4 regions of the Kitasatospora sp. NPDC059795 genome follow, and region 4 is predicted to be linked to each of the others. Evidence: riboswitches for the same ligand, from Rfam matches in the RefSeq annotation. Region 4 holds a riboswitch; each other region holds the start of a gene.
What was found. Region 4 has a riboswitch for cyclic di-AMP ahead of ACFV4P_RS11240 (NlpC/P60 family protein). Riboswitches for the same ligand answer to the same signal wherever they lie in the genome.

Region 1 (2,191 bases), on a different contig from region 4:
CCAGTTGGCGATGGTCTCGGTCTTCACGCCCGACTTCGGGTTGGCGGCCTCGACGTACTTGCCGTCGCCGATGTAGATCGCGACGTGGTAGACGCCCGAGTTGGAGCCGTTGTTCGACCAGAACAGCAGGTCGCCCGGCTGCAGGCTGTTCAGCGAGACACGGGTCGCGTAGTCGGCCTGGTCGGCGGCGACGCGCGGCAGGCTGATGCCGGCCTGACGGAACGCGGCCTGGGTCAGGCCCGAGCAGTCCCAGCCACCGTTGCCGGTGCCGCCGTAGATGTACGGCTGGCCGACCTTGGACAGCGCGAAGTCGATCGCCGCGGCCTTCGAACCGGTCGCCTTGACGGCGGTGGTGGCGTTGGTCGTGGTGGTCGTGGTGGTCTTCGCGGTGGTGGTCGCGGGGGTGCTCTTCGCCGGGGTGCTCGGCTTGGCGGGGGTGCTCGGCTTGGCCGGGGCGGTGTCGGAACCCGTGGAGCGGTTGCTCTTCCAGGTGGAGCCGTTGGAGGAGGACTTGGCGGCCGGGGCGGACTGCTGGGCCGGGGCCTCGGCGACCGAGACGTTGCCGAGCGCCAGCTTCTGACCCGGGTAGATCATGTCCGCGCCCTCGGTGAGCACGGAGCGGTTCAGGTCGTAGAGCTTCTGCCAGCCGCCATCGACGTGCTGGTTCTGCGCGATGGCGGACAGCCAGTCGCCGGCCACCACGGTGTAGCTGCCGTCCGCCTTGGCGGCCGGGGCGGTCTGCGGCTGGGCCTGCTGCTTCGGAGCCTGCTTCGGGGCCTGGCTCTGCGGGGCCTGGGTCTTCGGGGTCTGAGCCTTGGGGGCCTGAGCCTTGGGGGCCGGGGACTGCTTCTGCGCGGTGTCCTGCGAGCCGGAGGACTTGGCGGAGGTGTCGACCTGCGGGGTCTCGCCGCCCTTGGTCAGGCCGGCCTTGACGGAGCACACCGGCCAGGCACCGGGGCCCTGGGAGGCCAGCACCTTCTCGGCGACGGCGATCTGCTGGTCCTTGGTGGCCAGGTCGGCGCGCGGGGCGTACGCGGTACCGCCGAAGGCGGCCCAGGTGGAGGCGGTGAACTGGAGGCCGCCGTAGAAACCGTTGCCGGTGTTGATCGACCAGTTGCCGGTGGACTCGCACTGGGCGACCTTGTCCCAGGTCGCGACCGAGGCGGCGGAGGCGGTGCCGGCCATCAGGCCGGGGACGGTGAGGCCGATGCCCACCACGCCGGTGGTGGCGATCAGACGGCGGGCGCGCTTGGAGCTGACGGGCAGCATGAAGGTGCGTTCCTCTCCCACGCCTGCGAGGTGAGCTGTCGGATTCGGGCTGGAGTTGCCCGGCCGCGCGCACCTTCCGGTGCGCCCGGCTTCACCCCTAGCCCCGGACCGGTCCGTCAGGACCGCCCCAGGGCGACTTACCTGGTTCCCCCGCCCCTGCCGCGGTGCGTTTCGCATGAGCCGGCTCGCCCGGCGGCAGGATTCGGCGTTCCGGGTGAGCTGGGTCCGTGTGTCCACGAACGTGGGCAGGAGATTAAGCGGATTTAAGGATGATTAGCAAATGCCTGTGACGGCCGTCACCGGGCCCGGAAAGCGCGATCAAGGAATTCCCGGCGAACTGCGGTGGGGTCGGCGAGAACTGCTGCGCCGTCAGGGAGTTGGCGATCTTGTGCCCGTTTTAGGGTGTTATGCCGCTTGGTGAGTAAATGTTCGTCTTGGTGGCATTTGCGATCGAGTCAGTGGGGTGATTTGAGTGCTTCTGTCCGCCTTTGCTGACGGACCATGGAACTCCGCCGGGCACCCGTTTCTGTCGAACTGACGAATGACGATACGTCAGAATGCTTAACCGTTGTGGAAGTCCCCGATTCCCGATGGACCCGCCACCTATGCTGCCCCCGACGATTCGGAGTCCCTGCTGGGTGATTCGGGAGGCGGCCATCGTGGAGCAGTGGGAGAACGGGCGGCACCGGCGGCCGTTGCTGGGGCGGCGGCGAATGCTGACCTGGCTGGCGGTCGGGTCGGTGACGGCCGTCGGTGGGGGAGTGGCGCTGCGGCAGTCGCTCGCGGGGGCGGCGGTGGCGCCCGCGGGCCCGCAGCCGACGCAGGGTCTGCCCGCGTTGGACGAGAGTGGGCGGAAGTGGTCGGACGTCAAGGGGTGGGGCGGGAAGGCACCCGGGGCGGGGAGCGCTGTTCGGATCACCGA
Region 2 (2,191 bases), on a different contig from region 4:
GCGACGACCTGATCTCCGGCCTGATCCGGGCCGGTGACCACGGCGAGCACCTGACCGAGAACGAGGCCGCGGCGATGGCCTTCATCCTGCTGTTCGCCGGCTTCGAGACCACCATCAACCTGGTCGGGAACGGGCTTTACGCGCTGTTCCGCAACCCGGGCCAACGCGCCCTGCTCCAGGAGTCGTTGGGGCGCGGCGAGTCCGGCCTGCTGGAGACCGGCATCGAGGAACTGCTGCGCTACGACGGGCCGGTGGAGCTGGCGACCTGGCGGTTCGCCACCCGCCCTCTGAGCATCGGCGGGGTGGACATCCCGGTGGGCGATCCGGTGCTGGTGGTGCTCGCCGCCGCCGACCGCGACCCGGCGCGTTTCGCCGCGGAGAACACCCTGGATCTGGCCCGCGCGGACAATCCGCACCTCGGTTTCGGACACGGCATCCACTACTGCATCGGCGCGCCGCTGGCCCGGCTGGAGGGGCAGCGCGCGATCGGCACACTGCTGACACGGCTGCCGGACCTCCAGTTGGCGGCCGATCCCGCCGAACTCCGTTGGCGCGGCGGGCTGATCATGCGCGGGCTGCGCGAACTCCCGGTCTCCTTCACGCCCCGCTGACCCGGTTTCGACCGCAGCCGCCCAGCGTCCGCCCGGAACCCCCAACTGGCCTAGCGGGGGCGCGTGGTGCGCCCCCGTCAGGGGCAATCCGGACATACATGGACGATTTGTGTGCAGAAAGTGAAGGTCCGTAATTTCGGCGTGATGTCGGTGATATGAGCTTGTGATTGTTCATCAGCTCTGCTTACTCTCCGATCTGCCCGCAGCCGTGGGCCCCGAACGCGGCACGCCGAGTCCTGTCCGCCGCGACCTCGGGACACCGACCAGGAACTCGGACAGGAGCGGGGGACCCAGGTGTGAACGCCGTAGCAGTCTCGACGGCTTGGGGTGAAGCCGCCCGGGAGCGGACGCAGTCGCGTCCCCCCTCCCCGGCGGCCGGGCCAGCCTCCCGGTCCGAACCCGACAGCTCACCTCGCAGGCGTGCGGAGAGGAAGTCCCATGCTGTTCACCGGTACCGGCCGCCACCGACGTAGCACCAAGACCGAGAAGGTCGTCGCCGCCGCCGGCGTCGCCTCCGTCGGCCTGGCCCTGCCCCTGCTGTCCGCCACCGGAGCGGCGGCCGCGCCCGTCGACACCTGGGACCGCGTCGCCCAGTGCGAGAGCGGCGGCAACTGGTCGATCAACACCGGCAACGGGTACTACGGCGGCCTCCAGTTCTCCTCCTCCACCTGGCGCGCCTACGGCGGCGGGCAGTACGCGTCCCGCGCCGACCAGGCCAGCCGCTCCCAGCAGATCGCGGTCGCCGAGCGGGTGCTCGCCTCCCAGGGCCCCGGCGCCTGGCCGGTCTGCTCGGCCAAGGCCGGCCTGACCAAGGGCGGCGGCAGCAGCTCCCAGGACACCGCCTCCCGCTCGCAGCAGCGGCAGGACGCGCCCCAGCAGAAGTCGGCCAAGCCGACCACGTCGCAGTCGAAGGCGCAGCAGCAGGCCCCGAAGACGCAGACGCCGCAGCAGGGCTACAAGTCCCCGAAGCCGGCCACCTCCGCGCAGGCCGCCGGGACGTACACCGTGCAGCAGGGCGACACGCTGTCCGGGATCGCCGGCGCGCGGAACGTCTCCGGCGGCTGGGAGCAGCTGTTCAAGACGAACCGGGACGTGGTCGGCGCCAACCCCGACCTGATCGTCCCCGGCCAGGTGCTCTCGCTCTGACCGCCGGTCCGGGCCCCCGATCCGTCTGACGATCCGTCCGCTCCGGGCGCGCGCCGAGCAGTTCGCGCCGCCCGGGGCGGTCCGTCGGCGGGCAAACAGGTGAACTACCAGTGAGTAGCCGGGCCACACGGTGAGACGGGGCCCGGCCGGGCGTGGCCGTGGGCAGGTCTGCGGCTAGGCTCTGGGCGTAACGACCACACATCCGCTTCCGCTAGGAGATGCCTCGTGCCGTCCATTGATGTCGTCGTAGCCCGTGAGATCCTCGACTCCCGCGGCAACCCCACGGTCGAGGTCGAGGTCGGTCTCGACGACGGCAGCACCGGTCGTGCGGCTGTCCCGTCGGGCGCCTCCACCGGCGCCTTCGAGGCGCTGGAGCTCCGCGACGGCGACAAGAACCGCTACTTCGGCAAGGGCGTCGAGAAGGCCGTCCTCGC
Region 3 (2,191 bases), on a different contig from region 4:
GGGTGTCCACGGACGGCGCGCGTCGGCTGCTGGAGCAGGGCCTGATGCGGCGCAGCTACCGCAACCTGGCCGAGCTGAACGCCCGCGGCCTGCCGATGCCGGACGAACTCGCCGGAGAGTTCGAGGAGTTCGAGGAGGCCGTGGCGCAGGCCGCGATCGACCTGTGCGGCGAGTGGACGGTGCCGGGGCTGGCCCGGCTGCTGCTGGAGGAGTTCCCGGAGCTGGCGCCCGAGGTGTACTAGGGCTGTCCGGCCGATCGTGCCGAACAGGCCCTGACTCCCGGGCGCCGTCGAGAACCTACGGCTGCAGGCCGAGCTGCTGGAGCCAGGGCAGCGGGTCGATCGGGGCGCCGCCGCCGGGGCGGACCTCCAGGTGGAGGTGCGGGCCGGTGACGTTGCCGGTGGCGCCGACCGCGCCGAGCAGGGTGCCGGGGGCGACCTGACCGGAGGCGGTGGCGATCCGGGAGAGGTGGCAGTACCAGAGCTCGGTGCCGTCGGGGAGGGTCTGGATGACCCGGTAGCCGTAGGGGCCGGACCAGCCCGCCGAGGTGACGGTGCCTCCGGTGACGGCGGTGACGGGGGTGCCGGTGCGGGCGGCGAAGTCCAGGCCGGTGTGCAGGTGCGCCCAGTGCGAGCCGGACTGCGCGAAGTGCGCGGTCAGCTGGTAGCCGGCCACCGGCAGGTTGTGCGCGGCGCGTTCGGCCTCGGCCTGCTGGGCGGCGCGCTTGGCCTCGGCGTCCTGTGCGGCGGCGATCCGGGCGTTCTCGTCGGCGGCGGTGCGCTGGCCGTCGGCCTGCTGCTGGATGCGGGCGGCGAGGGCGAGGCCGGGGTCGCCGGCGAGCAGCCCGTCGGAGGCCTCGTCGGCGGCGGTGACGGCCACCGGGGCGGCGGCCTGCGCGGGGACGGCGGTGAGGGCGCCGAGCGCCGCGGTCATCGCGGTGACGCCCAGCAGGGGCGCGCCGGCGCGGGACTGACGGGGCAGCCGGTGCCGGGCGGCTTCCGGCTCGACCGGGTGGTCGAGCAGCTGGGTGCCGGTGCTCTCGGTGTAGGTCGACGCCACGGGGGCGTGCTCCTTCCTTCCATGTCGCCGACCGGGTTAGCTGACGGGTTCGGAGGTGGAAGGTCTCCTACGGTCGGGCCCAGGGCCGTCCCGATTCACCCCGGTGGAACGTGGTTCCCCGGCTCCTGGGACACCCCGGGGGGCGTGCCCAAGTGGATTAGGCGTGGCGCACGGTGCCGCATGGTTACGGCGTTGCCGACCGCGCTGCGTTATCAAACGTTAATCCTATGGACCCCATGATTCCAAGCGCCTCCTGCGAGACGGTGAAGATTCCCTGACGCCCTATGGGCGATTTGTGACGATTCGCCAGGGGAGAGATGACGGATGGTGACCGCGCGGATGAGTATCCGTACTCACGCCCCGCTCCCGGGCCGACGGGAGCCTGGTGCCATGACCGCACGCGTTCCGAACCGGACCACCTCCGCCTACTTCCTGCAGGCCGCCGCCTCCTTCGCGCTGGCCACCGTCGCGCTCGCCCTCGGGATCGCCTACCTGCCGGTGAGCGCCTGGGTGCGCGCCTTCCTCTCCGTCGGACTGCTGTACGCGATCACCTCCGCGTTCACGCTGGCCAAGGTGGTCCGGGACCGCCAGGAGGAGGGCGCGATCACCAGCCGGGTGGACCAGGCCCGACTGGAGAAGCTGCTCTCCGAGCACGACCCGTTCAAGGTGGACGGCGTCTGATCCCGCCCCGGGTTGACGGCTAAGGCTATTAGCCTTAGCTTTGTGGCTATCGGCAGTCGGCCGGGCCTCCGGTGCCCGGCGCGCCGCGACGCCCGCCCAGGAGGCCCGCGATGAACAGCACCCCCGGAACCACCCGGTACCTCGACGTGGTCGGCGGCCGGATCGCCTACGACGACGCCCCCGGCGCCGGCGCCCCGGTCGTCCTGCTGCCCGGCATGCTCGACAAGCGGGCCGCCTACCGGTACCTGGTGCCGCTGCTGACCGCCGCCGGGCACCGGGTGGTCACCATGGACCTGCGCGGCCTCGGCGAGTCCTCCACCGGCTTCACCGACCACACGCCCGCCGCGATCGCCGAGGACCTGGTCGCCCTGCTCGACCACCTCGACCTGCGCGGCGCCGTCCTGGCCGGCAGCTCGTACACCGGCGCCACCGTGGTCCGGGCGGCCGCGCT
Region 4 (2,191 bases):
TACATGCCGACGTGGTGCATGTCGCCGTAGTAGATGATCAGGTCGCCGGGCTTGGCGTTGGCGATGTTGGTGCCGATGTTGGTGCCGGCGCCCGCCTGGGCCTGCGAGGTGCGCGGGATGGACACACCCGCCTGGGCGTACGCCCACTGCATCAGGCCGGAGCAGTCGAAGGTGCTCGGACCGGCCGCGCCGTACGAGTACCAGCTGCCCAGCTTCGACAGCGCGGCGCTCATCGCGACGCCCGCGTAGCCGGCCGGGGCCGGCGCGCTGAGGTCGGTGCGCGTGGTGTCGCGGGAGGCCCGCTCGGCCTGGCTGCGGGAGGCGTCGGCGGCCTTCGCCTCGGCCGCGTTCAGCTCGTCGCGCTCCTTCTGGGTGAGCGTGTTGAGCAGTTCCTGCGCCTTGGCCAGCTTGCCCTTGATGTCGTCCTTGTCGGCCTGCAGGGCCTTCGTGGTGGTGTCCAGCTCGGCGAGCTTCTGCTCCGCCTCCTTGCGCTGGCCGTCCAGCTTGGCCTGCTCCGACTTGAAGCTCTTCAGCAGGTCCGACTGGGTGGCGCCGACCGTGTTGAGCGCGCCCGCCTGCCCGAGGAAGTCGTCCGGGTTGCTGGAGAGCATCAGCTGCATGGTCTGCGGGATGCCGCCGTTGCGGTACTGCTCCGCGGCGATGTTCGCCAGGCTGTCCTGGACGGTGGTGACCTGGTCCTGCTGGCGGGCCAGCTGGTCCTGGAGCTGCGAGACCTGCTTCTGCAGGGCCTGCTGCTTCTCCGCGGAGGCGTTGTACGCCTCGGTCTTCACCTCGGCCTGCTCGTTGAGCTGGTCGACCTGCTGCTTGACCTGGTCCTTGGTGGGCGCCGGGTCGGCGTGCGCGCCGGTCTGGGCGGACAGCGCCACGGCGGTGGCGGCAGCGGCAGTGAGAATCGAGACCCGGGCACGGCCGACGGGCTTGGGACGACGATGGGACGCCACGAAGGCGGACTCCTTCTTCCTCACACACCGCCTACCGGGTGAGCTGACGGGTTCGGGCCGGAAGAGATGCCCTACAGCGCCTCACCGACCGCTGTCGCGGCCGACCTGGCGCCGATTCACCCCGGGGGAACGTGGTTCCCCGGCTCCGTTCGACAGCACCCCGGTGGGGCATCCCCGTCGGCGGATCGCGTTCTGACGATCCGCCCGCTGCGTCACGGACTCGGCGGCGACCTCCGCCGTCGCCCCCCTTGGGCGATCGACTCTGCGGCGGTCGAACCAAGACCCTAGTAACCGATCCGTGATCCGTTCAAATCCTTGTCCGAAAAAAATCTGAATCTGAGTCAATTACAAGGACGAAACTGACCGAATGTAAGGGATTCGTTGCGCAGTGCGTAGCATTTCCCGGTGCCCGCACAGAAAACGCGACGCCCGGACGTGTGCGAGATCACAGCGGTATCTCGACCCGTCCGGGCGTGTCACAGCGCGTCAGTTGCGGCCCTCTGTGGGCATATGTCCGATTCTTCGGGTCGTCAGACCCGGCGGATGGTCGAGATCGGCATCGCGTCCACCGGCATGGTCTTCACGACGTCACCGGTGTGCGGCGCGTGCACCACCATGCCGCCGCCGATGTACATGCCGACGTGGTGCCGGTCGCCGTAGTAGACCACCAGGTCACCGGGCTGCGCGTTGTGCCAGTCGGTGCCCACGCTGGCGCCGACGCTGCCCTGCGCCTGCGAGGTGCGCGGCAGCGAGACGCCGGCCTGCGCGTACGCCCACACCATCAGGCCGGAGCAGTCGAAGCTGCCCGGACCGGTCGCGCCCCACACGTACGGCGCGCCGCGCTTGCCGAGCGCCTTCGAGACCGCGACACCGGCGTAGCCACCGGCCTGCGGCAGGTTGCTCAGGTCGACCCGGTCGGCGCCGCGGGAGGCGGTGCCGCCGCCCTGGGTGATCGAGAGGCGGTCGGCGGCGGAGAGCGTGTTGAGCAGGCTCTGCGCCTCCTCCAGCTTGCTCTTGACCTCGTTCTTGGCGTCGTTGAGCGCCTGGGTCGAGCTGTCCAGCTCGGCCAGGACGGCCGCGGCCTCCTGCTTCTGCTGGCTCAGCCGGCGCTGCTGGTCCTCCAGCGACTTCAGGGTCTCCGCCTGGGTGCTGGCGGCCTGGTCGAAGGAGGACGCCTGGGACAGGTAGCCGTCCGGGTCGGAGGAGAGCATCAGGCGCACCGACGGGTC

Region 1: another riboswitch for cyclic di-AMP. It lies ahead of ACFV4P_RS19300 (transglycosylase family protein); the one in region 4 lies ahead of ACFV4P_RS11240 (NlpC/P60 family protein).
Region 2: another riboswitch for cyclic di-AMP. It lies ahead of ACFV4P_RS04940 (transglycosylase family protein); the one in region 4 lies ahead of ACFV4P_RS11240 (NlpC/P60 family protein).
Region 3: another riboswitch for cyclic di-AMP. It lies ahead of ACFV4P_RS25750 (M23 family metallopeptidase); the one in region 4 lies ahead of ACFV4P_RS11240 (NlpC/P60 family protein).

The regions. Positions count from the first base shown of each region.
Region 1 covers NZ_JBHWID010000008.1:357,118-359,308, forward strand. Annotated here, with positions in the region: gene ACFV4P_RS19300 (transglycosylase family protein) at 1-1,290, opposite strand, end outside; cyclic di-AMP (ydaO/yuaA leader) riboswitch at 1,277-1,448, opposite strand; gene ACFV4P_RS19305 (hypothetical protein) at 1,929-2,191, shown strand, end outside.
Region 2 covers NZ_JBHWID010000002.1:217,321-219,511, forward strand. Annotated here, with positions in the region: gene ACFV4P_RS04935 (cytochrome P450) at 1-611, shown strand, start outside; cyclic di-AMP (ydaO/yuaA leader) riboswitch at 863-1,046, shown strand; gene ACFV4P_RS04940 (transglycosylase family protein) at 1,050-1,757, shown strand; gene eno (phosphopyruvate hydratase) at 1,983-2,191, shown strand, end outside.
Region 3 covers NZ_JBHWID010000013.1:219,529-221,719, reverse strand. Annotated here, with positions in the region: gene ACFV4P_RS25755 (hypothetical protein) at 1-242, shown strand, start outside; gene ACFV4P_RS25750 (M23 family metallopeptidase) at 298-1,059, opposite strand; cyclic di-AMP (ydaO/yuaA leader) riboswitch at 1,070-1,233, opposite strand; gene ACFV4P_RS25745 (YiaA/YiaB family inner membrane protein) at 1,450-1,740, shown strand; gene ACFV4P_RS25740 (alpha/beta fold hydrolase) at 1,851-2,191, shown strand, end outside.
Region 4 covers NZ_JBHWID010000004.1:373,660-375,850, reverse strand. Annotated here, with positions in the region: gene ACFV4P_RS11240 (NlpC/P60 family protein) at 1-962, opposite strand, end outside; cyclic di-AMP (ydaO/yuaA leader) riboswitch at 977-1,127, opposite strand; gene ACFV4P_RS11235 (NlpC/P60 family protein) at 1,493-2,191, opposite strand, start outside.